3 regions of the Paenibacillus sp. P13VS genome follow, and region 2 is predicted to be linked to each of the others. Evidence: riboswitches for the same ligand, from Rfam matches in the RefSeq annotation. Region 2 holds a riboswitch; each other region holds the start of a gene.
The links. Region 2 has a riboswitch for cyclic di-AMP ahead of GUA98_RS28310 (C40 family peptidase). Riboswitches for the same ligand answer to the same signal wherever they lie in the genome.
Positions count from the first base shown of each region.

Region 1 (2,266 bases), on a different contig from region 2:
GACCTTTAGTCCCTGTAAATCCAAACTGAACTGCCGCAAAGATGAACACCAGAAAAACCATCGCCATCCGTTTACCCATTCGCTTCAAATCATCCCTACCCCCTCTGAAATAGTGAATTCAAATCCATAATGATAGCGCTTACCTTACGTGAAAAGAATAGTGGATGTATTATGCTCAGGGTAGGTACAATTCGGAATTTTGCGTACATTTCACCATGAAAGCGGGGGTACCACAGCCATAGAACAGGCATTTCTCCCCCTTACACCGGAGATTTTGCAAGTAAACTGCTGCCATCAGATCGATTCGGAGGACGTTGTTTAAGTAACGATGTGTGTATCGTAGTTATGGTCTTATGGTCAAGTAAAAAGACATAAAAAAAGGTCTCCCGCAGGCGTTAGCCTAACGAGAAACCTTTTCTTCTTATGATGCGGTCGAGAGGACTCGAACCTCCACGGGGGGTTAGCCCACACGGACCTGAACCGTGCGCGTCTGCCAATTCCGCCACGACCGCATATGGCATATCTCCGAGATAATCTATCGCGGCGACAAGAAATAATATATCATGTGAAATTCCGTGTGTCAACACTTAAATGATTTAGTATAAAACTAAGATGACTAAAAGGTATAAAATCTACTTGAGAACTGACTTTCCCTGCTAAAAATGAATCACGCTCTCTTCTACTACTCCAATTTACTTATTTGTCCAATTTTTGCGCTGATGAAACACAAATTACGTTTTTGTCATCATAAATAAACATGGAGAACTACTACTTTCCACAAAAAGTCTTGAATTCCGTTAACATTGCAGAAGGAAGAAAGGTTTGACAATTACGCATTTATGCAATATAGTTTCAAAAGGTTACAAAATATTAATTATTCATTTGCCGAGTTTCATGTTTGAAAACGGGGGAACCATTTTGGGTGAATTATTCTTATACATAGGAAATATAGGGAACCTTCTACCGAACCCTTAGCTAACTCCGTAGGCATCGAAGGGAGAACATTGATTTTGAAAAAACTGATCATTTCTATTTTTGGCGCAGCCGTTCTATTTACATCTGGTGCAGCAAGCACTGAGGCGAGCAGTATCAACACCGTCGTTAACAACATGACTGGAATACCTTACAAGTGGGGCGGCACGACGCTGGCCGGGTTTGATTGCTCTGGATTTATGAGATATATTTTCCAAAAATATAGCATTGAATTGCCACGTACTTCACAGCAGCAAGCCAAGGCGGGTACTCCGGTATCCAAAGCCAATATCCGCACAGGTGATCTGGTATTCTTCAACACTTCAGGCAGCGGCATTTCGCATACAGGCGTATACATCGGAGGCGGGCAATTCGCTCATGCTTCCAGCAGTAAAGGTGTCAGCATCACCAAAATGTCGAATCCATACTTCAGTGACCGCTATGTAACAGCGCGCCGGGTGACCGGACAATTTATGTATAACAAGATGCTTGGAAAAATATAAGTTGCACAAGAAACAGGCTCTGGAATGATCCAGAGCCTGTTTTGCTGTCTGGTTATTCAGACTCACTTGCAGGAAAAACCTTAGTGCAACGCTTTTTGCACACGCATTGCGCCTTGAGACAGCGCGTGACCGCCGCCTACCGCTCCAGCTACCGCAACCGTCTCCATAATCTCCTGATCGGTTGCGCCCTTCGCACGGGCCTCTTCTACGTGGTAAAACGTACATACTTCGTTATTGGCAAACAATCCGATGCCGAGGGCAATCCGCTGCTTGGTTTTGGCGTCGATGGCACCTGACTGAAAGCATTCACCTGTAAAATCGTGATACGCTTTGACTACGCCAGGCAACACATCGCTTAATTCTCCAATCTGATCCTTGTAGGCATGTACCTTATCATTCATCAATGTCATGGCTACCCGCACATCCTCTCGGCTGATAAGTTTACGAATTCTCGCTGTATCTATCTTCTCTCCCGAGTGGCGGAATTATGCCAAACCATCCATGGTAATTCCATGCATTCCGACTCCAGAGCGGCTCTATTCATTCAGCCGGACTTTGGCGTGGTTCACTAAAGAGCTGATAGCGATAACTGCGGTCCAGCTTGACCACACGTCTGTTCTGGCGACGGATAAGCACCTGTTCCCCATCCCAAGCAACGACAATCCCTGTTACATCGTTGGACTCCAGACCATCCCGTACCACTCTTACTTTTTCACCCGATAAGCGCAGTGCATCTAATTCTGCATCACTAATCATGTCTATGGCTCCTATGTTTCAAAATAATTTACAAA
Region 1 is NZ_WYEV01000002.1:433,929-436,194, forward strand. It holds gene GUA98_RS02985 (X2-like carbohydrate binding domain-containing protein) at 1-79, opposite strand, end outside; tRNA gene GUA98_RS02990 (tRNA-Leu) at 428-512, opposite strand; cyclic di-AMP (ydaO/yuaA leader) riboswitch at 874-1,005, shown strand; gene GUA98_RS02995 (C40 family peptidase) at 1,011-1,475, shown strand; gene GUA98_RS03000 (carboxymuconolactone decarboxylase family protein) at 1,556-1,885, opposite strand; gene GUA98_RS03005 (hypothetical protein) at 2,016-2,231, opposite strand.
Region 1: it holds a riboswitch for cyclic di-AMP, as region 2 does, so the genes downstream of both, GUA98_RS02995 (C40 family peptidase) here and GUA98_RS28310 (C40 family peptidase) in region 2, are expected to answer to the same signal.

Region 2 (2,266 bases):
TGGAAACCGATGATGCTGCTTCATTTCATTAAAACGCTATTATTGCTGCTGCCTGCGTACTGGCTGATCCCCAAGCTGTATAGTATCTTTCTGGATGGATTCCACTCGCTTCAATTGCTGCTGCCAGGCATTCCATATGTAGCCGGATGGATCGTATATGGATGGATCATACATCATGCTTTGTTATATATGCAGTTTGGCGCTACAGCTCCCGAGGATCAGGGCGGGGTAAAAGGTACATTTTTGGGTTTATTACTCGCCTTGCGTCATATCTTTCCTCTCATCGGTATCGCAGTGGTTCTGGGAGGAATTCATCTGCTCATCTTCGGTACTTTCACATCTGCGTCGTGGTTCCTGACAGGTCTCATCGGTCTCATCCTGCAACAAACCTATCCGCTCGCCAGATGTTTGCTCGATATATGGAAGATATGTGCTCATTTCCGTCTGTGGCAGTCCAAGTCCACCAAAGGTTAAAAAGTGTAATGAACCGCGCAAAAATTGTTACCATCTCCATGTAAACTTATGTCAATGTTAACGCTTTACAAAAACAAACCCCGACCTTTCCCCGTCAAAGGTCGAGGTTTTTTTTGCTAATTTTCTTGTTAAACGTTGCCAAAGGCTTACTCCTCTGTTACAATAATCGCAGTGAGTTTTTAGTAACAACTTTGTAATCTTTACCTCATGAATTGTAACTACTTAAAATTAAATCGTCATTTCTTGATTTCGCAGGTGCACAACTAGCATAGCCAAATTCCTGGCACCTGGGAAGCGGGGGAACCAGTTATGGGTGAATTGATCTTGCTACAGAGGGATCATAGGGGACCTTCAACCGAATCCTTAAGCTAACCTCGCAGGCGTTGGAAGGGGTATATCTCTTGTTCAAAAAGAAATTAACAGCAGCTGTCCTCAGCTTAACATTCGCACTATCACTTGGAGCAGGCAGCGCATTCGCAGATTCAAAAATGGATAAAGTAATTGATTCAGCAATGGGAACTACATACAAAAGTGGTGGAACAACGCTTAACGGCTTTGACTGCTCTGGATTCACACGGTATGTATTCGAAAAGCTGGGCATCGATTTGGCTCGTCAATCCAGTTCCCAATTCGACATGGGTGACTCGGTATCCCGCATGGAAATGAGACCAGGCGATCTGGTATTCTTCAATACAACGGGTAAAGGGGTTTCACACGTAGGGATTTTCGTGGGTGAAGGTAAGTTTGCACACTCCTCGTCTTCCAAAGGAGTTACGATTAGTTCTTTGAGTGAGAACTACTGGGCCAACCGCTATGTTGGCGCTAAACGGATTATGAGCACGGACGCATATGAGTCACTGGCCCTCGACTAGGGACAAGCTGAGCAACATCATACTGTAACGAAGCATAAATCAACCGCCCGGTACATTCTCCGCAGGAATGTATCCGGCGGTTTTTTTGTGCATCTTCGTCCGTGCCCTTATGATGTTTTTACCCATCCTACTGTAATATAAACGAAATTCCAGGAACTTTTGTTTCACTTTTTTTCAAGGGAGCAAAACCTTGCCAAATGCCCTCCTCTTTTGTAGAGTAAAATCAGGATTAAATACGAAATGACATATGTTATCAACAATTAGCGTATGACTAGAAGTAGCTTGTTCACAATGAAAGGAGCGTGCAGTGGTGTGGATGAAGCTTCTGTAACGTTTCACGTTGTGCCGATGCTGGAAGAACATGCAGCAATGATCTGCAGCTGGACATATGAACCACCCTATAACATCTATACCTGGCTGCCCTGGGAACAGATGAAGGCGCTGGAGGTTGAATTCGGCGATGAGCAGCTTCGAAAAGAGCAATATGCAGTTGTACTCGGAGAGCAGGATCAGCTTTGCGGATTCGTTCAATTCTTTCCTCTTGAAGGCGTGACGCGAATTGGGCTTGGCATGCACCCTGAACAGTGTGGACAAGGTCACGGTACTGCCTTCGTCTCTGCGATCGTGAAGGAAGCCATTCGGCGGAACCCTAGTCATGAGATCGATCTCGAAGTGCTCACCTGGAATACGCGGGCTATCCGGGTTTATCACAAGGCTGGATTTGTCACCCAGGATACGTATGAACGACAGACACCAAGCGGTTTGATGCCTTTTTATTGCATGGTCTATGAAGGACCCCGCTAATCTTAAACTAACCCTTAAACCGCGTAAGCCAAAGAAATTCATGCCCGTTTATGTGATTAGTTCAAAAAATTACCACAAAATGCTATGATGTCTTAACAGGTTCCGTTATAATGATA
Region 2 is NZ_WYEV01000021.1:17,832-20,097, reverse strand. It holds gene GUA98_RS28315 (hypothetical protein) at 1-474, shown strand, start outside; cyclic di-AMP (ydaO/yuaA leader) riboswitch at 735-872, shown strand; gene GUA98_RS28310 (C40 family peptidase) at 876-1,346, shown strand; gene GUA98_RS28305 (GNAT family N-acetyltransferase) at 1,638-2,150, shown strand.

Region 3 (2,266 bases), on a different contig from region 2:
TTAACCCTCAGAAGGCACAAGCAGTGGAATAAGCTGCTCCAAGGATTCGATGGTCCAGTCTGCACGCTCTTGGCCCTCCAGCTCAGGCTGAAACCGTCCATAGCCCTGCAAAATCCGAATCGTCAACAACCCCAGCTTCTTGGCAGGAATGATATCGTTATCAATCCGATCCCCAATCATGACTGCTTCCTCGGGTTCACATCCCGCCTGCTTCAAAGCCACAGCATAGAGTTCCGGATCCGGCTTCGATACGCCTTCTTCTGCCGAGCATGCCAGTACATCCACGTACCTCCGCAGACCGTAGCTCTCCAGGCGCTCAGCTGTCCCTGGACTCTGATTGGCAATGATGCCAATTCGATAATGGTATGACAATTCCTTCAACACCGCGTCAGCAGAAGCGAAGGGCTTCTCCAGTTCCTTCCGGAACTTCAACTTCTCCTGGATCTGCTCCCTATGACGTTCATCGCTGATTAGCGTTCGAATGGCTACCCTCATGGGCCACTGCTCATAGTTTCGGTAACAGGAGGCAAATATCTCTCGCACTTCCTCTATTTTCACCGGATACCCAAGCAAGCAGGCTTCTTTTACAAACTGCCCTATAATATCATCTACCGGCTCCCATTCGTCGACCAGCGTATCTCCTACATCAAAGAACAACCATTTTAACCCCCGTACATCAGGCACGCCTATTCCTCCTTGTTAGCCACGAACGCAATCTCTATACATCAGCAATGTACACTAATGCTCAAATAAAAAAGAAGACCCACCATCATGCATGAGTCTCCTCAGAATTCCGTTTTTCCACAAGTTCAATTATAACAGGCACCTTACACCGGATCAATCGGCAGCTATCACATTAACCATTAAGCAAGAAGCCAACTTCTCCATTAAGAGAATACACAATGCGGTCAGCTCCCATCCCGCGGTAAATGCCTTTGGGGTGACTCTGTTCCGTAATTACACATAGTGATTTGGAAGTCCAGGAACGGCAGATCTGCAGATAGCGGCAGGTCAGGTTCAAACTGTTCTCGAAAATAAAAACGTTGCCTACGCTCGACTGCGGCAGAAACCACTTCTGAGCTTCAGCTGTATTCATGCGAATGACGTTCTCCACTCCGATTCTGCGGAGCTTCCGTTCTTCCCCTGCACTGTTGGTCAGAACGGCAAACGGCATTTTTTTGTACATCAACAGCTTGATAAACTTGCGCCCTGCTTCATTCGGTGCTGTTACTAAAATCATCTCATTATCCATCATTCGTTCCTCCCTTGGCGTGAAAAGACAACAAAAAAGAAGCGTGGGGGACCAAGGCCTCCCGAACGCTTCTTGAATAACCCATGACGAAAACGCCATGAATATGCGTACGGCTTGTTGCCTCTCCCTTTAACGCTTACGAGGTTAGCTGACGGATTCGGGCGCGAGAGTCGCCCTATTTCCGGCTTGCACCGAAAAATTCACCCCATGGATTAGCTGCAATGACAGCCATTCCGATTGGTTCCCCCGTTTCCCACCCATGAATGAATGGAAACTCAGCGATTAAAACATCGTTCCTGTTTCATATATTGACCAGAGCGATATTATCGTTTGTTTCGTTGTTCATGTTAAGTTTAATTGAATTAGAAATTACGATATGAATCATACACCCGCGACATGTTAGTGTAAAGTACGGTCAGATCACCGAATGGACGAATTTAAGGCATTACATATCAATGATATCGCTTACAACCTATCCATTCTCCATCCATCTCTGTGAAGCTCGCTAATTCTCGTTCTTATGAAAAACGGTTGTAATTTTAGATATATGTAAGTCAACATAGGAATTTAGTCAATTAGTTTTGCATTATCTAATTGTAAGCAATATAATATAACTATAGGAATCATTAACCCATTATACGATATGGAGGCGACTGATCATGTCCGTTTATGACTACAAAGTCAATACCCTTCGGGGCCAGGAAGTCGAGATGTCCGATTATCGCAACAAGGTGCTGCTGATTGTTAATACGGCGAGCAAATGTGGTCTGACCCCGCAATTTGAAGGCTTACAGGAACTTTATAACAAATTCAAAGACCGACAGTTTGAAGTACTGGGCTTCCCAAGCAACCAATTCGCTCAGGAAAAAGGATCTTCCGACGATATTGCAGAGTTCTGCCAGATGAATTACGGTGTAAGCTTCCCTATGTTTGAGAAAATTGATGTCAATGGCTCAAGCGCTCATCCTCTATTCCAGCACCTGACAACAGAGGCACCGGGACTGCTCGGATCCA
Region 3 is NZ_WYEV01000004.1:235,162-237,427, forward strand. It holds gene GUA98_RS10875 (HAD family hydrolase) at 1-684, opposite strand; gene GUA98_RS10880 (hypothetical protein) at 857-1,252, opposite strand; cyclic di-AMP (ydaO/yuaA leader) riboswitch at 1,371-1,543, opposite strand; gene GUA98_RS10885 (glutathione peroxidase) at 1,912-2,266, shown strand, end outside.
Region 3: it holds a riboswitch for cyclic di-AMP, as region 2 does, so the genes downstream of both, GUA98_RS10880 (hypothetical protein) here and GUA98_RS28310 (C40 family peptidase) in region 2, are expected to answer to the same signal.